2 regions of the Mesorhizobium sp. W050 genome follow, and region 2 is predicted to be linked to the other one. Evidence: riboswitches for the same ligand, from Rfam matches in the RefSeq annotation. Region 2 holds a riboswitch; the other holds the start of a gene.
The links. A riboswitch is a leader RNA that binds a small molecule or an ion and turns the genes downstream of it on or off. The one in region 2 is predicted to bind thiamine pyrophosphate.
Positions count from the first base shown of each region.

Region 1 (9,907 bases), 2.4 Mb from region 2:
GCCTCCAGGAAGCCGCCATAGCGGTTGAGCCGCTCCTCCAGCCGCGTCTGCAAGGCCGAAAGCACCGAGCTCATCGCCAGATAAAGGATCGCCGCCTCGACATAGAGGATCAGCGGTTCATAGGTGGTGGCGACGATGCGCTGCGCCGCCTGGAACATCTCCGGCACGGTGATGGCGGCGGCCAGCGACGTATCCTTGACCAGCGAGATGAAGGTGTTGGACAGCGGCGGCACGGCGACGCGGCCGGCTTGCGGCAGGATGGTGCGCCGCATCGCCTGGCTCCAGGTCATGCCGATCGAATAGGCCGCCTCCCACTGGCCCTTCGGCACCGAGCCGATCACGGCGCGGATAATTTCCGAACTGTAGGCGCCTATGTTGAGGGTGAAGCCAATCAGCGCCGCCGGAAAAGCATCCAGCAATATGCCGACCGAAGGCAGGCCGTAAAAGATCAGGAACAGCTGCACCAGAAGCGGCGTGCCGCGAAAGATCCAGACATAGAAGCGGACCACGGCAACCAGAGGCTTGGGACCGAACAGCCGCACCAGGGCGACAACCAGGCCGACGAACAGGCCGAGTGCGAACGATAGCAATGTCAGCGGTACGGTGAAGATCAACGCCGCCCACAGCAGTGTCGGCAACGAGTCCAGCATCAGGTGTAGCCAGTGCGGCACGAACGGCTCCTCCTTCACAGACCGCCGCGGTGACGGCAGTGCGATTGTGTGCTTCTCATATCATGCGAAAAACGGCGAGCCGTCAAAGACGGCCCGCCGCTATTGGTCATTGCCGGCAAACCGCCGGGAGATGGTCTTTACTGCGAGACATCCTGGCCGAAATAAGTATCGGCGATCCTCTTGTAGGTGCCGTCGGCCTTGATGTCGGCCAGCGCCTTGTTGATCGCCGCGACCAGCTCCGGATCACCCTTGCGCACGATGACGCCGGAATAGTCGGCGTTCTCTTCCTGCGCGGCGATCTTCACATTGGCGTCCGGCTTGTGCTTCTTGAAGTCGAGGAAAGACAGGCTGTCATTGATGGTGGCGTCGGCGCGGCCGGTGAGCAGCAGCTGGATCGACTGGTCGAAGCCGTCGGTGCCGACGAGTTCGGCGCCGTTGGTCTCGGCGAGCTTGCCGAAATTCGATGTCAACGACTGTGCCGACTTCTTGCCCTTGAGGTCGGCGAAGGTCTTGATGTCGGTGTTGTCGCCGCGCACGATCAGCACGGCCTTGGAGGCGATGTAAGGATCGGAGAAATCGTACTTGGCCTTGCGCGCGTCGGTGATGCCGACCTCGTTGATCACGGCGTCGTAGCGGTTGGCGTCGAGGCCGGCGATCAGCCCGTCCCATTTGCCTTCGAGGAACTCGACCTTGACGCCGAGCTTGTCGCCGATCGCCTTGGCGATCTCGACGTCGAAGCCGACCAGCGCGCCGGAAGCATCATGATAGGTGAAGGGCGCATAGGTGCCTTCGGTGCCGACTTTGAGGGTGCCGGCCTGCTTGATCTGGTCAAGATTGGCGCCGGCATGGCCTGATGTAACAGCCAGAACCTGAAGCGTTCCGGCGACGATGAGCGACTTGAGCCATTTCATTTCTGTGTGATCCCGTCCTTGGCCGGTGTCCGGCGCTTGTGAGAGCCGGAAACTGACAGATACAGCGCAGCAAAATAAGGAACCAGATTTCAAAAAAACGACGATCCAGAAATCAGATTCTCAAAGCAGCTCGGATCGGTGCCAATAGTCCCGATCTGCGGTGTCGATGCGCCCTGTCGGACCGCACAAAACAACCGCCATCGGCGGCGGAACCAATCCCCGGTGTGGCACGTTCATGGCTTGTTGTAGGGCGCCGCGTTTCCATTTCAAGAACCCTTGGCTGCGCTAGGCCCGAAGCAATTCCAGGAAAGTGGGAAAGCGGTTTCCCTCGGAATTGCGTCAAACAGAGATAACGGCCGCCAGGCCGTCCGAAAATGTCCGGGAGCAGGAGCGCGGCATGATCGAAGACACGGCAGGACGGACCATGGTCCGCACGGCAATGAAAGCCCCTTACCTCGAGCGCGATGAGGAACATGTTCTCGCCTTGCGCTGGAAGGAAGACCAGGATCAGCAGGCGCTGCATCAGATTACCGTCGCCCATATGCGGCTGGTCATCTCCATGGCTTCGAAATTCCGACATTACGGCCTGCCGCTCGGCGATCTGGTCCAGGAGGGCCATGTCGGGCTGCTGGAAGCAGCCGCGCGTTTCGAGCCGGAGCGCGAGGTGCGCTTCTCGACCTATGCGACATGGTGGATCCGCGCTTCGATGCAGGACTACATCCTGCGCAACTGGTCGATCGTTCGCGGCGGCACCTCTTCGGCGCAAAAGGCGCTGTTCTTCAACCTGCGGCGCCTGCGCGCCCGTCTTGCCAACGGCGCCGAGCCGATCTCTAACGCCACGCTCTACCGCGAAGTCTCGGTAGCCCTCGGCGTCTCCGAGGCCGATGTCGAGAAGATGGATTCCAGGCTTTCAGCACCTGACTCTTCGCTCAACGCACCCCTCGCCGATGAGGCCGGTACCACCGAGCGGATGGACTTCCTGATTTCGGACGATCCATTGCCTGACGAGGTCGCCGGCGACACCATCGACGTCGAACGGCGCCTGATGTGGCTGAAGACGGCGCTCCGCGCGCTCAATGCCCGCGAACTCAGGATCATCGAGGAGCGTCGGCTGACCGACGAAGGTGCGACGCTTGAGGCGCTCGGCGAGACGCTCGGCATTTCCAAGGAGCGTGTCCGCCAGATCGAGGCCCGCGCCATGGAAAAGCTCAAGCTCGCGCTGGTCAAGCAGAACCCCGAATTCATGGCAGCGTGAGATTGCCAGGAACAGGGGTACCGCCCCGAGTTATCTCAGAAAAGTTATCTCAGAAAAAAGCACTACGAAGGCTGGGGTTTCTGACGAAGACCGGCGCTATCTGTCCGTGACGATCTTGACCTTGTCGCCGGCCGAAACCGAGGCGCCCGGCGACATCGCGTTGAGCACGCGGAACAGATCGAGCTTGCGGTCGACGCCGACCATCTGCGCCGAAAGTGTGCCCATCGTCTGCCCGGCCTGTACCGTGACGACGCGGATATGCAGCGGCTTCAGTGCCGCTTTCTCGGCGGGGCTGAGCACGCGGAACGAACCGCTGACCGAGCGTGCCACCGGATCGAGTGTCGTGCTGGCCGAGGGGGCCGCTGTCAAAAGCCGGTAGACTTGGCCGCCGGCGCGGATCACCGCAATGTCGAACTGCCAGCCATCGGCGCCGGCGTGCGCTGTCGCCGCCTCGTTGCCGTCGATCGTCTCCTGGCGCACACTGGTCTCGTCGAGACCGGCCACCCAGCCGCTTCTGATGTAGTCGGTCAGCGCACGATCCTTGTCGATCGACACACCGTCGAAGCGGATCGCCATGTCGCCGGGACCGGTCGCCGTCACCGCCGCCGCCGAATTGTCGATGATGAAGCCGTCGGGCACCGTGAACGAAACGCCGAGGCCCGGATGCAGGAAGGTCTGGCCGCGCACATAGCCCTCTTCCGGCGTGTCGCCATAGAGCAGGCCGTCTATCCCGGCCAGGAAGGAATCGCGGTCGCGGGTGCCGATGCCCGGCGCGCCGAACTGGCGGGCGTGGCGCTGCGCCAGATCAATTCGCTGCGGCGTGTTGGGGTGCGTAGCCAGGAAGTCGAGGCTGGCGTCGGTGGCGCCGCTGATCGAGCGGAAATCGGTATAGGCCGACATCGACTGCAGGAAACGCCCGGCGGCATAGGGATCGTAACCCGCCTCGCCGATCGATTTGATGCCGATCGCGTCTGCCTCCAGCTCCTGGTTGCGCGAGAACTGCGCCAGCCTCAGCTTGCCGCGGATCAATGCCTGCTTGGCGGTCGGACTGTCGCCCAGCACATCGGAGACCACCTTGGTCGCCAGGCCTTCCTCGGCCTCGAGCTGCTGTCGCTGCAGACCGTGATTGGCGGTGACGTGGCCCATCTCATGCGCGATGACGGCGGCGAGTTCGGCCGAATCATTGGCCAGCGCCAGCAGGCCGCGGGTGACGTAGAGATAGCCGCCCGGCAGCGCGAAAGCGTTGACGTTTGGCGAATTGAGGATGGTGATGCGATAGGTCTGGGTCGGATTGGCCGACACCACGGTCAGGCTGCCGACAACCTTGGCCACCATGCGCTCGAGCTTGGGATCGGAATATTCGCCGCCATAGGTGGCAAGGATGCGCGGATGCTGTGCCTTCGCCAGTTCGGCAAGCTTGCTGTTGGCGGCGACATTGTCGACCGTGATCGGCTTGTCGGAAGGCTGGAAGCCAGATTCCTGCACTTCGGGAGGCGTGAACATCTGGCAGCTGGCCAGCGCCACGGCAAGGCCGGCCAGCGCGAGGAAGCGCACCAGCGGTCTGCGTTTCAAAGTGTCAGTGCCGGTCGGCAGCACGGCGTTCCTTCAGCTCTCGGCGCATGATTTGGACCGGGGTCCGCGCCAGCGAAAAATCGGTTTTCGTTGGCAATCCTGCACACATCAAAAAACCTACAGCGTTTACGCATCCGGCCGGATGCGGCGCTGTAGGGGGCAAATCACGGCTCGTGCCGGACCAGTACTAAGCGGACCTAGCCACATCGACTGGACCATGGCAAGCAAGCGCCACATCACCTGTAGCCGGTTTGGTCGTAAATTATGTCCGCTTCCGGGCAATATCGCGTGATCCGCCCGAACTTGCGCCGATATAGCGCCGAAACGCTTCAGGGCCAGTGCCGTCGAAAAAATCGGCGGCAGGTCCCGTCGCGGCAACCCTGCCATTGTCCAGAAAAACCATCTGCTCGCCGATACGGCGAGCGTCTTCCGGCTGATGCGTGACGAACAGCACCGTCATCGCCCGCTCGGCATGAACGCCGGCCACCAGGTCGAGCATGTCGTCGCGCAGTGCTGGCCCGAGCGAAGCGAACGGCTCGTCGAGCAGCAGCACTGGCCGGTCGCGCACCAGAACGCGGGCGAGCGCTACGCGCTGCCTTTCGCCGCCGGAGAGTTCGCGCGGCAGGCGCATCTCCTTGCCGGCCAGGCCGACGCGGTCAAGCGCCTCGGCGATTGCGGCGCGATCGGCGTCGGTCAGGTTGAGCGATGGCGAGCGGCCGAGCCCGACATTCTTCTCCACCGAGAGATGAGCAAACAGATTGTTTTCCTGGAATACCATCGACACCGGCCGCGCCGAAGGCGGCTCGGCGCCGACATCGGCGCCGCCGATCAGCACACGACCGGACTCCGGCGTCTCGAAACCAGCCACCAGATTGAGCAAGGTCGATTTGCCCGAACCACTTGCCCCCATGATGGCGGTGATCTTAGATGTATGGAATTCGACATCGAACAGGAATGACGTTTCGCCATAGCTGAACGAGACCTTGTCCAGCCGGACAGTCGTGCCTTTCTCCACAGCGGACGTCACGATCTCTCTCCCCGTCCCAGCCAGTCTGCCGCGACCACCAATGCAAGGCAGACCGCCCCGAGCAGCAAAGCCAGCCCGGCAGCATCGGCCGTGCGATAGCTGCCCATGCGCGCCAGCAGGAGATAGGGCAAGGTCTGTACCGAATCGCTGCCGAACAGCGCGATGACGCCGAGATCGCCGAGCGACAGTGCCATGGCGAAGGCAAAGCCGGTGGCCAGCGGCCGCCGGAGCGATGGCCAGTCGACCAGAAGCAGCCGGTTCCAGCCCGCAATGCCGAGCTGCGCGCACAGCTTTTCGTGGCGCTCGCTCGCCGCATCATAGGCCGGGCGCATCGCGCGGATGGCAAAGGGCATCGCCATCACCGCATTGACGATGACGACCATGACCGGCGCGATGGCAAAGACATCGCTGACCGTGCGCAGCAGGAGAAACCAGCCGGCGCCGATGACAATGGGCGGCACGACGAGGACGAAGCCGGCGCCGGTGTCGGTGGCATGTTCGAGCAATGAACGGGCACTGGACCGGCGGCGCAGCGACAGTGCCCGCCGAGCCATGATCAGCGATAGCGACAGCGCCACCGAAAGTAGCGCCGCCGAGAGGGCGAGACCGGCGCTGGTCAGGGTCGCCTGACGCACGGCACTCTCGCCCGCCAGCCGGCCGAGATCGGCGCCGAGGCCGGACGCGACGGTGGCCGCCATTGGTCCGGCGACGAACAGCAAGGCGAGCACGATCAGGACGGCGTTGAACGCTGTTTCTGCTTTGCCGGCCAAGTGATAGCGGCGCGGCGCGACAGGCAAATTGGCGTCGCCGGTCACATTGGCGCCGAGCCGCGTCAGCGCCAGCATGACGGCGAAAGTCAGCGCGATCTGTAGCACCGTCAGCGTCACCGCTCGCGCCGGATCGAAGTCGAAACGCAGCGCCTGATAGATGGCGACTTCCAGCGTCGTCGCCGCCGGCCCGCCGCCGAGGATCAGGACGATGGTGAAGGAGGTGATGCAAAGCATGAAGACAAGCCCGGCGACGCCCGGCAGCGCGGCGCGCAGCACCGGCCACTCGATCAGCCGGAAGGCTGGCCTCGCCCCCATGCCGAGCTGGCTCGCCAGCCGCCATTGATCGGCCGGCACCGTTCCCAGCGCTTCGAGGAACAGCCGGGTGGCCAGCGGCAGGTTGAAGAAGACGTGGGCGACGAGGATGCCCGACAGCCCATAGATGTCGGGCCAGCTCTGGCCACCGATCGCGGCGAAATAACCGGCGCGGCCATAGAGCGCCAGTATTCCCAGCGCTCCGACAATTGCCGGCAAGGCAAGGGGAACAGTGAATAGCTGCAGGATGAAGCCGCGTCCGAAGAAGCGCGGATGCCGCGACAGCGCCCGGGCGACGAAGAGCGCCGGTACGGCGGAAAGCAGAGTCGAGAGCGCAGCCTGCCAGAGCGTGAAGCGGACAACGCGCAGGAGATAGAGGTCAAAGGCGGACGCGGCGCCGGAAAGGTCGTGCGCGCCTTCGCGGATAAGGCCGGCGAAGGCGCCACCGATCAGCAGCGCGATTGCCGCAAGCGCGACAATGCCGGCCGTGATGCGGGGGTCAGAGCGTTGCACTCTTTACCGGGCGTCGCGTTCCTTCGCGCCCCCCTCTGTCCTGCCGGACATCTCCCCCACGAGGGGGGAGATTGGCGGTTTTAGCGCTCCGCTCATTCCTGCAGCTTCGGAGATTGGCGAAAGTCAACGTAAAGGCCAATCTCCCCCCTCGTGGGGGAGATGTCCGGCAGGACAGAGGGGGGCGCCGTAGAGCACTCATCTTTTGACTATACAGCCAAATCTACTTGCTCATCACCGCCAGCCATTCATCCACCCAGGCCTTGCGATTTGCCGCGACCTCTTCCGGGCTGAACAGCAAGGTCTTCGCCGGCTTGACCAGCCTATCAAAAGCCGGATTGAGCGGCTTGTCGGTTTTCCCGGCCGGGAACATCCAGTTGGTCTCCGGAATGACATCCTGGAATTTCGGCCCGGTCATGAAGGCCAGGAACTTCGCCGCCAGCGGATTCTTCGCGCCCGTGGTGGTGATGCCGGCGACCTCGATCTGCAGATACTCGCCTTCCTCGAACGAGGCCGCCTGGTAGCGCCCGGTGTTCTCCGCCACCATGTGGTAGGCCGGCGACGTCGTATAGGAAAGCACCATCGGCGCCTCGCCCTTGGTGAACAGGCCGTAGGCCTCGCTCCAGCCCGGCGTCACCGTCAGCACTTTGCCCTTGAGTTTCGCCCAGGCTTCCGGCGCCTTGTCGCCATAGACCGACTTAACCCACAGCAGCAGGCCAAGGCCCGGCGTCGACGTCCTCGGATCCTGGATGACGATCTTGTCGGCGGCATCGCCCTCGACCAATTCCTTCAGGCTCTTCGGTGGGTTCTTCAGCTTCTCGGTGTCGTAGACGACGGCGAAATAGCCATAATCGTAGGGCACGAAAGTGTCGTCGCTCCAGCCGCCCGGCACGTTGTTTTCAGCCACCGCGCCATGTGGGACAAACAGGCCGGAAGCCTTGGCTTCCGCGGTGAGGTTGGTGTCGAGGCCAAGCACGATATCGGCTTTGGTCGACGCACCTTCGAGCTTGACGCGATTGAGCAGCGCGACGCCGTCGGCCACCGACACGAAGTCGACGCTGCAGCCACACTCGGCCTCGAATTCCTTCTTCACCTGGGGGCCTGGACCCCAGTCGGCAGTGAAACTCTCATAGGTATAGATCGTGAGTTTTTCCTGCGCGCACGCAGGGCTTGCCAGTAGCGAAACAGCAAGCCCAAGCGCTGGGACAAGACGGGACAAAAAAATGCGCATCGGCGCCTCCTTCATTCGTGTTGAAAGGAATTGAGGCGTCGGGCTGTCCGAAGCGTCTAATCCCTCCGCCGGTACAAACCGGATCAGGTTCAGCGGGTTGGCGAGACTGCCTCTCAGCCGGTCCGCGAAGATCGCGTCCGGCACCCCGTTAGAGCGTTTCGACACATAGGCCCGGCCAAGGTGCCACGCAAGTGGAAGTTTGCCCGAGCGTGATCCCGGAAAGTGGAATCCGTTTCCGGAAAAAGATCATGCTCCAACAAAGAGTGACGGTGCCGCTCGGCCTTCCGTTTCGTCGGCGGGGCTGGTAAGGGCCAGCGGATATGAGCACATTCACCATCCTGCTTGGCGGCGATCTCGTCCGCACGCCGCGGCTCGACCGCCAGGTCGCGGGCACGCGCGTCATCGCCGCCGACGCCGGCATCGATCATGCCCGCCTGCTCGGCGTGATGCCGGAGCTGTGGGTCGGCGATTTCGATTCCGTGCCGGCGGACCTGCCTGCCGATCTCGCCGCCGTGCCGCGGGAGGTGTTTCCTCCCGAAAAGGACAAGACCGATGGCGAACTGGCGATCGCGGCGGCATTGGAACGCGGCGCCACCAGCCTGGTGCTGGCCGGCGCTTTCGGCGGCAAGCGCGCCGACCACGCCTTCCTCCATCTGGCGCTCAGCCTGCGGCTGGCCGAGGCCGGCACAAAATTGCTGTTGACCAGCGGAGCGCAGGAAGGCGCCCCTCTGCTGCCTGGCAAGGCCGGCTTCGACTATGCCGACGGAACGCTGTTTTCGGTGCTCGGCTTTTCCGATCTTTCGGGCCTCACCGTGTCCGGCGCGAAGTGGCCGCTCGACCATGTCGAGGTCGTGTTCGGCTCGTCGCTGACCATCTCGAACGAGGTCAAGTCCAACACGACCGGGGGCGGCCTCGAAATCGCGCTCGGCCATGGCCGCGCGCTGCTGCTCGCCCACCCCTACCCCTTGCCTGAAAGCTGACATGGCCCCGCCCCTTCTCAACCTCGACGGCATAAGACTGACCTTTGGCGGCACGCCGCTGCTCGATGGCGCCGAACTGACGGCGTCCGCCGGTGACAAGATCGCGCTCGTCGGCCGCAACGGCTCCGGCAAGTCGACGCTCCTGAAGATTGCTGCTGGTCTGATCGAGCCGCAAGACGGCGAGGTCTTCCGCCAGCCTTCGGCAACGGTGCGCTATCTCCCGCAAATGCCCGACATGGACGGCTTTGCCAATGTGCGCGCCTATGTCGAGGCCGGGCTTGGGCCTGCCGACGATCCCTACCGCGCCACATATCTGATGGAGCATCTCGGCCTCGCCGGCACGGAGAACCCCAACGATCTCTCCGGCGGCGAGGCGCGCCGCGCAGCACTTGCCCGCGTCATGGCGCCCGAACCCGATATTCTGCTGCTTGATGAGCCGACGAACCATCTCGATTTGTCGGTCATCGAATGGCTGGAAGAAGAGCTTGTCCGGACGTCTTCGGCGCTGATCGTCATCTCGCACGACCGTCGCTTCCTCGAACGCGTCTCGCGCGCCACTGTCTGGCTCGACCGTGGCCAGACCCGCCGCCTCGACAAGGGCTTTGGCCATTTCGAGGAATGGCGCGACCTTGTGCTGGAAGAGGAAGAGCGCGAACAGCACAAGCTCG
Region 1 is NZ_JBTTIH010000001.1:5,728,035-5,737,941, reverse strand. It holds gene ACYG9Y_RS27735 (amino acid ABC transporter permease) at 1-671, opposite strand, end outside; gene ACYG9Y_RS27730 (amino acid ABC transporter substrate-binding protein) at 809-1,582, opposite strand; gene ACYG9Y_RS27725 (RNA polymerase factor sigma-32) at 1,980-2,837, shown strand; gene ACYG9Y_RS27720 (M48 family metalloprotease) at 2,934-4,340, opposite strand; gene thiQ (thiamine ABC transporter ATP-binding protein) at 4,672-5,436, opposite strand; gene thiP (thiamine/thiamine pyrophosphate ABC transporter permease) at 5,433-7,031, opposite strand; gene thiB (thiamine ABC transporter substrate binding subunit) at 7,252-8,259, opposite strand; TPP riboswitch at 8,303-8,417, opposite strand; gene ACYG9Y_RS27700 (thiamine diphosphokinase) at 8,580-9,239, shown strand; gene ACYG9Y_RS27695 (ABC-F family ATP-binding cassette domain-containing protein) at 9,241-9,907, shown strand, end outside.
Region 1: another riboswitch for thiamine pyrophosphate. It lies ahead of thiB (thiamine ABC transporter substrate binding subunit); the one in region 2 lies ahead of ACYG9Y_RS16330 (YkoF family thiamine/hydroxymethylpyrimidine-binding protein).

Region 2 (9,907 bases):
GTAATCCACGGCCAAAAGGTCGAGCCCGACCTTCAACAGCTTCACCACCACATCTCGTCCCTCGCCGGTGCGTTCGGCGAGCGCCTTCACCGACTGGCCTTCGAGGCAGATTTTGCGAACCACCTCCGCCACTTCCCAGTGGGCCATGGCGGCGATGGCATGGGTGTGGGCGCGGCCGGCGTTGAGCACGCGGTCGGAGATGCCGCCATTGATGCGGCCGCCGTCAATGCGCTCTTCCCACGGCATCGGCCGCAGCCCGTCACGCGAGGCGCGCTCGAAATCGTCGCGAAACCGCTGGCCGGCCTCACGCTGCTGGCGGGTCAGCGAGGTGATGCCGACCAGCGGATCGACATTGCGCACCCGCACGATGCCGCCGGTCGCGGTGTAGCCGTCATTGGAGACCTCGTAGACGCGCCGCGCCTCTTCGGTGCCGACGCTCAACCGCTTGCGGCCGAAGCGATCGTCCTTCAGCGCGAAATCATGGCCGATCTCGCGGCGGATGCGCACCTGCTCGGCTTCGCCTATGGGGAGTTTTGGTGGCTGCCGTTTCTGCGCGGTTTTTTTGCTCATCGGGGGATCCTTGTGGGATTGGGTTGTTGAGCCGGAAGGTTGGCGTTCCTTCGCGCCCCCCTCTGCCCTGCCGGGCATCTCCCCCACGAGGGGGGAGATTGGCAGCTTTGGTCATGTCGCTGACTTGCAACGCCGGCGATCGGCAAATGCCGTGGTGACATCCGATCTCCCCCCTTGAGGGGGAGATGGCCGGCAGGCCAGAGGGGGGCGCTGTCCCGCCGACCTTTCGATCATTGGTGATGTCGTTCCCGAGGCGAGAACCGAGCCTGGCCGCTCACACCACCTCCACCACCGGCCGATGAAACCTCGCCTGATGATATTCGCAGTAACTCTTCAGCGCCCTTGTGCGCAGGCCGCAGCACAGCATCTCGGACCCCGGCCGGCTGCCGGGAGCATCGTTGTCGGGGTCTTCCTCCAGCGTCATGTCGAGCGGCGCGCGGCAGCGGTTGAACAGGCAGTCGATGAAGCGCATGGCGGCGACATGCGGCTGGCGCCCGAGCGAGGCAGGGCGCGGCGCCGGCACATTGAAGCGGTAGATTTCGCCGTCCACCACCAGCCGTCCTTCGGCCGGGGTGGAGCGCGCCGGACGGGCTGGCAACAAAGGCCTGGCCGGCGTGTGTCTGGCTTGCCTGGCGACCGGTGTGGCCGGTGCGGCCTGCTTCGAAACTGCAGGCCACCTTACCGGCTTGCTCGGCTGAACCGGCAGAATCTTCCCTGCCGTGTTCTCGTTTGCCGCAGTCTTCCCCGTCGCATTCTTCCTCGGTCGGCCGCCGGACCTGCCGCCTCTGGGGTTGGCGAAGCCGATGGTCTTCAACGCGCTGTTGCGGTGGACGATGCCGATGATGGCATTGCGCGAGACCGGACTGCCGCGCAGCGCCGTGAAGCGGACGGCGATCCCTGTGGCCGACAGGCCATCCCCCAGCCAGACGGCGATCTCCTGCAATTCGGTCTCGGTATAGGCAGTCATGTCGGTATCCATTGATTGCGCGCGCAAAGGCGGAGCGCCGGCCCGAGGCCTACGGGAAAAAATCAGAGCGGATGGTCGGTGCGGTCAGCCGATACTGGCGGCCGGCAGCGCGCTGGCGAGATGCCGCAAGGCGGCTTCGGCGGCCGCTTTGGTGAGGGCGGAAACCGCCCTGCCCGTCAGCCGGTCGAACAGGATGACGGTGCCGTCTTCCGTGCGGATGCAGGAGATGCCCTGCCCGCCGGAGACAGCCCTTGGCGCACCGGCGGCGCCATGGGCCGAAGAGGTGGCCGGAGCCGGGAGAGGAGCGGCTCCGGCCGTTCCGGTCGATCGGGGGGACGACGGTTCGACCGGATCCGGGGCAAGAGCCCCGGTTTGCGTCCGGACCGGGGAGGAGGACAGCCCGGACGATGGGAGAAAGCTGACGATGTCTGCGGAAACGCTTGCGGTTTGTTCGATCATGCGCTAAGCGTACGATATGTACGAAACGTACGCAAGCGAAATCGTACATATTGGACGATAAATTTCAGGCAATTTGTACGATGCAGGAACCGAGGCACAGATTGCAGCAGGCGCGGGCGGAGGCGGGTTATGCCTCGCCGAGCGACGCGGCGCGGGCATTGCGCGACATCAACAAGAACACGCTGATCAGTCACGAGAATGGTAACCGGCCGCTGTCGCGCAAGGCGGCGGAGAAATACGGCCGCCTGTTCGGCGTCGATCCCGGCTGGCTCTTGTTCAACGGTGACGGCGGCAGCCTTGCGGGGGGCCATTTCGGCTTTGACGAGTCGGGCCGGCAGATCCCGATGCCGTCGCTGGCCACCGTCGATGTGCCCATCGTCTCATGGATCAGCGCCGGCGAACTCGGCAGCCAGGATACGGTGGTCAATCTCAGCGACTATCCGACCATCCCCACCACCGATCTGGAGCAGGGCCAATGGATTGCTCTGCGCGTCGACGGCCCGTCGATGAACAAGATCTCGCCACCGGATTCGATCATCTTCGTCAACCTCAGGGACAAGCGGCTGGTGACCAATGGCTGCTACGTCATTTCGGACGAATCCGGCCAGGCCACCTACAAGCGTTACCGCCCCAACGAGAACCCGCCCTTCCAGCCGGCCTCCTACATGGACATCCCGCCGCCGGCGCTGGAAGGCGCCATCACCATCATCGGCCGGGTGAAGCGCTCGATGATCGATATGTGAGGGAGAAGGCGGTGAGGCGCAATCTCCCCCCTCGAAGGGGAGATGGCCGGCAGGCCAGAGGGGGTCGCCGCGCGTAAGGCGCTGACGTCCTCTGTCCGCGATAGGAAGTCGCGTCAGGACGTACCCACCCCCTCTGTCGCCTTCGGCGACATCTCCCCCTCGAGGGGGGAGATTACGCGCCCAAAAACTCGTTCGTAAAATACCCCCCGAAATCCGGCTTCTCCTTCAGAACCTTGCCATCGCCATCGAGCAATATGCCGGCCCTGAAGAGGTAGGTTCCGATCGCCTCGATCTTGGCCCTGGCGATGGTGCCGATGACGCCGTCCTGGCTGCGCAAGAAGTGTCCGTCGACCAGCATTTTCAGCGAAGCGTGGATCAGCGCCGGGTCGGTCAGCGCATCCCTGTTGGAAGCGATCAGCAGATCGCCGGCTTCCTGCGGGTGATCGCAGGCAAATTGGTAGCCGCGCCGCGTTGCCTCGACTAAGGCCGATGCGGCCTTCGGGTTTGCCTGGAGATATGCATTGCTGGAGGCGATCAAGGTGGTGTGCTCGTCGGGCACGCCGTAGTCGGCGTAGCGGAAGCCGCGCTGCCTGACGCCTCTCAACTCGGCAGCGACGCCTTCCCAGGTCGAGACCTCCAGCGTGAAGTCGACCGAGCCGTTGGCCAGCGCCTCATAGGCCGAGGTGCCTAATGTCACCGTCTCGAAAACGCCCTTGCCGCCATCGTGGCGGATGATGGTCGAGATCAGCGTGTTTTCCCAGGCGCTGCCGAAGCCGCCATAGGTCAGACCGTCAAGGTTTTTCGGGCCTTTAATCTCACTACGGTCCGCGTTGAAGACCAGCTGTCCGGTCTCCTGCTGGACCACGGCGTAGACCGCCTTGAGATCGGCGCCGGCAGCCCGCTGGGTGAACAGGCCGACGCCGGCAATGCCGAAATCGGCGATGCGGTTGGCGACCAGCGTGCCGGCGCCGGTATCGCCATAGGGCAGGATCTCAACATCGAGCCCAGCCTCGCCGTAAAACCCTTTGTCGCGGGCAACGAACAGGCCGACATGGTTGGTGTTGACCGTCCAGTCGAGCGCGACGGTGATTTTTTGCGTAGCCGCATGAGCGCGAGAGGCCAGCGGCAATCCGGCGGCCAGCGTCAGCAGCAAAGCCTGCCGGCGTGTGAATTCGGTCATGAAAAACTCCTTTGAGCGGTCTGCGGAAACAAGCCCCGGTCAGTCCCGGGATTGAGCAGCGTGTCGAGGATGTCGGCTTCGAGCGCGGCGGCCTGGCGCGCGGCATCGCCGCCGGTGGTGCGCGGGCGCGGCAGCGGCACGGCAATCTCGCCGATGATGCGGGCCGGCCGCGCCGACATCAGATAGATTCGATCCGAGAGGTAGACGGCTTCGCGCACGTCATGGGTGATCAGCAGCGCGGTCCAGCGGTGGCGCTGCCACATGCCTTCCAGCCAGCGCTGCACACCCGCGCGGGTCAGTGCATCCAGCGCGCCAAAGGGCTCGTCGAGCAGCAGCATGTCGCGCTGCTGCACCACGGTGCGCAAAAGCGCCGCGCGCTGGCGCATGCCGCCGGAAAGTTCCGCCGGCAGGCGCGCTCAAAGCCGGCAAGGCCGAACTCGGCAAACAGCGGCGCGACGTGCTCGCGTGCCGCCTTGCGGCCAAGACCCTGAACTTCCAGCCCCAGCGTCACATTGTCGATGACGCGCCGCCACGGCATCAGCGCGTCGCGCTGCGGCATGAAGGCGAAGGGGCTGCCCTGCAATGGCGCGCCGTCGAAGCGCATGTCGCCCTCACCTTTCAGCGCGCCGGTCAGCAACTGGAACAGCGTCGACTTGCCGGCGCCGGAAGGGCCGAGGATGGAGACGAACTCGCCGGCCGCGACATGAAGCGAAATGCCGGCGAGCACCTCAAGCGCGCCGAAGTTCTTCCTGATGTCCCGGAGTTCGAGCCGCGTCATTGACGGTTCTCTTCTGCAGCTTCAACCTTGCCGTCGCGGCTTTCGCTCCCCGCATTCTCCCAAGGCATGGCGAAACGCTGGACGAGCACGACAATGCCGAACAGGATCAGCGTGAGCGCGGCGCTGACGGCGACGGCAGCGAGCACCAGATCGGGCCGAAAGTTGTTCTTGGCATTGAGCATGTAGATGCCCAGCCCCTTCGCCGCCCCCGCATATTCGGCGAAGATCGCGCCGACCACGGCGTAGGTGACGGAGATGCGCAGCCCGGCGAAGAAATAGGGCAGCGCCGAAGGCAGGCGCGCCAGCCAGAAGATACGCCAGCGCCCTGCCCCCATGGCGGCGAGCATCTGCGAAATCTCCTTGCTGGTCGCAGCAAAACCTTCGACCAGCGCGACCATCATCGGGAAGAAGGTGACGAGCGCCACAAGCAGGATTTTTGGCATCAGCCCGAAGCCGAACCACAGCACGATGAGCGGCGCGATCGCGACCAGCGGCAAGGTCTGGCTGACGATCAGCAGCGGAAACAGCGCGCGGCGCAGCGGGGCCAAGAAATCGACCAGCGCCGAAAGCACGAAGGCAGCGACCAACGAGCAGGCGAAGCCGGCTGATGTGGCGCGGACGGTGGGCATGGTGTTGTCGGCGAGTGCGGCGCGATGCTCCCAGGCCTGCTGCAGCACGCGCGACGGCGGCGGCAGCATGATGGGGGCAGCGCCGCCATAGCGGGCGTAGAGTTCCCAGGCCGCGAGGAGCAAGGCGAAGGCGATGGCGGCAGGGATGGTCTTGGCGATGGCTGCGGCTAATCTCCCCCCTCGAGGGAGAGATGTCGCCGAAGGCGACAGAGGGGGTCGTCTCGCATAGGGCGCCCACGCCTTGCCGATGCAAAAAGGGCGTCGGCGCTCCACGCGGTGGGACCCGCTCTGGCCTGCCGGCCATCTCCCGCTCAAGGGGGGAGATTCGTGGGCATCGCGGTCTTCGCCAATCGCCAATGGCTCCCCTCCTCTTTGTGCTGAGGGGTCAGAGGCATCTCCTCCACGCAATGGGTCAGATAAACCAGCCACGGCAACATCCTCGAGGAACGACGCTTGAGCCGCGGCTCAGACCCCGCTCGGGCTGTTCGCCGAAATCGTGATGTCGAGGGTGACGTGGCCGGCGCCGGGGCCGAAGCGGCAGAAGGCCTCGTTGAGCGTGGCAAACACCGCACCGGCATCGCCGCGCAGTTTGGTGCAGAAGTTCTTTGAGCGTTCAAAGACGCCGGACTGTTTCAGGAAATCGATGCAGCCATAGATCTCGTCCATATGGTCGCCTGTGCCCATCACATAGAGCGAGAACTGCGCCGCCACCGGCTGGCCGGTCGACGGCGTGGCCTGGACAGCGCGGATCGCGGCGATCTTGCGCTCGTCCAGCGGAATGGCGGGGCCGCCGGTCTCGTCGGAGCGGCAGATCGGATCGTCGGGCTCGCCCGGACAGCCGCGCGAGACCGCTGCCGAAAGCACGCAGTGCTTGCCGCTTCTGGCCGCCGCGACGAACAGGTCGCGCATGGCGGGAAACAGCACCTCGGGCGGCCCGACCATAAGCGTCGAGATGTCGTCGGTTTCGATCCGCAGCCGGTCGCGCCACGGATCGAGCGCGCCGAGCGCGCCAAGGATGACGCCGACGAAATCGTCGGTCATGGGATAAAGGGAAATCTGTGCGCCTGAAAACATCGCCCGCCTCGCTCCGCTGGTATTATCCAGATCAGCTTTAGGGTCCGAAGGCTTGCCGCCCTCATCTCAGCCCCGACCATACGGAGCACCCCTGTGGATGAGCGGGTTAAAGCATTGTTCGCGACATTGGGGAAGCCGTTTGTTGAAGGCACTGCGGCAAAGTGTTTTGGGCCAGACGGGCCGGGCGCCCGGGCGTTCAGAGCGACTCGTCAGTTCGTTGCGTTATGAGATTTCCACGAATTTCTTATAACTGCGTTGAAATTCAAGCTGATAAACGTAATTACAAGAAAACGGCAGAGCCTCCGCGCAGCCCTTACGGTTTCTGCATTTCCTTATCCGCGACCCCATCCGAACTGTGCTGCTGCGTCGCTAGGGCTTGCCTGTGCTGGTCCCCTCGCCCCAGCGCTACGCCATCCACAAGCTGATCGTCGCCTCGCGACTCGGGCCGAGCGCTGGGGCCAAGCGGGAGAAGGATCTCCATCAAGCGCGCCTGCTGACCCAAGCGCTCGAAGCCACGCGTCGCCAGGACGACCTTGCCTTCGCCTTCATGGACGCGTGGGACAAGGGCGAAAACTGGCGCGAGACGATCCGGCGCGGCCTGAACCTGTTCGACGCCGACACGAGGGAAACAGTCAACACCATCCTGGGAAAATCCCTCCGCGAAATTGGTGCGAGTCCTGAAGGATTCACGATGCGTGATTAGCTGAAGCGACCGCTGCTATATTCATTGTCATCGTCCCAACTGTACGAAATTGGCTTGACGCTCGTTCGTACATAAAGTACGATATCTCTTTTCGCAGAGAGGAATGTCCTTGAGCACAGCGAACCATGTTGCCTTCGCCGATCTCTCTCGTCCTTTGCTGTCACCCCCGTCATTGCCGCCGCCCTTGTTGCCGCCGCCTTTATTGCCGCCCCCTTTGTTGCCCTTGTCATTCGATCAGTGCGAACGCCTCGCCGGGGCCTGGCGAATGGCCAGCCAGGACATCGCCGACGACATCCGCTTCATCCGCCAATATCTGAAAGTCGTTGCCGAGAAGGACGAGAGGCTGTCGACCGGCACCCTTGTTCACAGCCGCGCCTATGTCGAGGCCTGCGCCGGCTGGCTGCCACAGACTGTAGCGCGCTATCTGCGCCACCTGCGCCAGATCACCGAATGCGAACTGGCCATGACAGCTGCCGGGATTCGCTTTGCGCTGTCGAGTTATGCCTGGGAGGCATGAGGGCGCCTGTCGCCAAACACAAGGAATTGCGCTGCCCGTCGCAGGCGCAATTCGTCAGGTTGAGAGGCTCGGGCGCGCCTGAACGGCGGGCGCCAAGGATGGCCCGGCCAGCTAATTCCGGCCTTGCTTTATTTCGACTGGCCTTGTTTCAACTTGGCCTTATTTCGATTTGGCTTTGCCGGACTTTGCGGCGGCAGGCTTCGCTGCCTTTGACTTGGCGGCTGCCTTGGCGGGCTTGGCGTCAGCTTTCTTCGCCGCCTTTTTTGGCTTGGCGACCGCGCCATCGACTTCAGCCGTGGCCTGCTCCCAGTGTTCCTGATGCGCGCCTTCAGGCCGGCCGGCCTTTTCCCAAATCTCGTGCGCGCGCTGGCGAATGCGGTCCTGTTTGTCGTCCGTCACTTAAGCCTCCGTGGTTGGGTCCGGTCGGTTGGTCCAGATTCCACGAAAACATTAGCCGAAAATTCGGCCGGCGTCTTGAGTGACGAGACATCTCAGCGCGGGTCGGAAATCACCGCAACGCCGAGCAGCGCCGCTTTCTTGACGATCAGCCCCGCGAGGTCGGCATCCGAACGATCGGTGCCGGTGCGCTCCCGCAGGAGCGCGATCGCTTCCTTCATCGATAACAGCGCCGTGTTGCGCTCGGCCAGCAACTTGTCGCAACACGCCGCAACATTGGCGGAGTTCGGGGTCTCGACATGCGGCAACATGGCAATTCTCCTTTCATCATGTTCGTCATTCGGCCCTGCCGCCCTTTTGGGAAGAACGACAGGGCCGTATCACCGATGAATGGTTAGGTTGTCGAGCGTTACTCGACCACCTCGACAATCCTGCGCGTGCTGGGGTCGACCAACACGGTATGGTTGTCGACGACGGCGTATCTGTACTGAACGTCGGGAACCTCCTGCAGCTCGACAGTGTCAGGCAAGGCAGTGCCGACATTCAATTCGACGCCGAGCAGATTGACCGAGGCAAGCGGATGTTTCTTTACGTACTGGTGCACGACCGTGCGCTGTTCCGGGGTGATGATCACCTGCTGCTGTGCCGGCTGCGTGACGATGACCTCGTCGGCGGCGGCAATGCCGATACCAGCGATCATGGCGAGCCCGGCGACGGCGGGAATAAGGATGGTTTTCATCTTCGTCTCCTGTCGTTGTTGGCGAGCTCCGCCGTGTTCCCGCATGAGGCGAAAACAGCGCAGATCGAGGTGGCGGGCTCCTGGAGGCAAACGCAGCCGGTACGGTCTTGTTCCGCAAGCGGAGACTAAATTGATCGGCTTCCCGGTCATGCCAGCAGAACCCGCACCCGCAAGATTCGCATTGAAGCACAATCCCTCAGGAGACCTTCGACGTGGACGATGCACGGCTCCAAATTCCGGTGGCGATCGCGGCCGGCGCCGGCATTGATCCGGTGACCGCGTCGCCCGGCCAAGACCGGAACCTACCGCCTTCGTGCCACGCCGTGAAGTTTCAAGCAAAGGTCATTGCTTCGGCGGCTGCGCAGGCACCTCGCCAGGCTTGATCACCGGCGTCTTGCCCTGGTCCGGCGGCGGCTGCGTCATACCCTGGTCACCACTGGGCGGCGGCTGCAGCACGCCGCCGCAGGGACCGAGCGTGCTGGTCGATTCGCCACCGCCATTGGCGACCGGCGGCTCCCGAGCATCGTCCTGAGGCTGCGCCTGGCAAGGCGCGGCAGGGCCGTTCCGGTCGCCATTGTCCTGCGCAGCCGCCGGGTCGGCCAGCGCCAAGAGCAGCACGCATGGGATGAGGGGGAAAGTCTTCATGGTCCAGCTCCTCTGGATTCATCTCCTTGGCAAAACAGACTAGTCCTTGGCAAAGCAGACTGGCGGCAATTGGTTCCACGGAGATGGAGTGGTTGCCGGAACCTGACAGCCGGAAGTGAGTTCCACCTTCTCGACGCAAAGCCGCCCAGAGGAGGCAATCATGGAAGAACGAAACAGAAAACCCAATGACGAGGTCGAGGCGCCACCGAGCAAAAACGATGCCCGCGACACGATCGCCAATGACGAGGTGGAGGCGCCGACGCCGCGCCGGCAGGATTGGGATGCGCTGCGTGGCGCAACGGTCCTGCCCGACGGAGCAGATGAGGAAAGCCTGCCGGACACCACCGGAGTCGAGAAGGAAGGCGAACTGCCCGAGGAGGATGACGACAACCCCTACCAGGACAGTGACGATGCCTTGCCCGACGACGCCGAGGAAGCCGCCATTGGTCACGACCTGGCGAGGCGCGGCGGCCCGTTCGACGAGGTGTAAGGGCAGCGACCGCGGAC
Region 2 is NZ_JBTTIH010000001.1:3,347,401-3,357,307, forward strand. It holds gene ACYG9Y_RS16295 (DUF6456 domain-containing protein) at 1-570, opposite strand, end outside; gene ACYG9Y_RS16300 (hypothetical protein) at 845-1,537, opposite strand; gene ACYG9Y_RS16305 (hypothetical protein) at 1,622-1,996, opposite strand; gene ACYG9Y_RS16310 (LexA family transcriptional regulator) at 2,077-2,739, shown strand; gene ACYG9Y_RS16315 (ABC transporter substrate-binding protein) at 2,912-3,919, opposite strand; partial or broken gene ACYG9Y_RS16320 (ABC transporter ATP-binding protein) at 3,916-4,697, opposite strand; gene ACYG9Y_RS16325 (ABC transporter permease) at 4,694-5,536, opposite strand; gene ACYG9Y_RS16330 (YkoF family thiamine/hydroxymethylpyrimidine-binding protein) at 5,792-6,400, opposite strand; TPP riboswitch at 6,391-6,503, opposite strand; gene ACYG9Y_RS16335 (GSU2403 family nucleotidyltransferase fold protein) at 6,783-7,103, shown strand; gene ACYG9Y_RS16340 (hypothetical protein) at 7,369-7,620, shown strand; gene ACYG9Y_RS16345 (DUF2934 domain-containing protein) at 7,780-8,019, opposite strand; gene ACYG9Y_RS16350 (hypothetical protein) at 8,112-8,327, opposite strand; gene ACYG9Y_RS16355 (DUF1236 domain-containing protein) at 8,426-8,755, opposite strand; gene ACYG9Y_RS16360 (hypothetical protein) at 9,098-9,400, opposite strand; gene ACYG9Y_RS16365 (hypothetical protein) at 9,561-9,890, shown strand; partial or broken gene ACYG9Y_RS16370 (PRC-barrel domain containing protein) at 9,857-9,907, shown strand, end outside.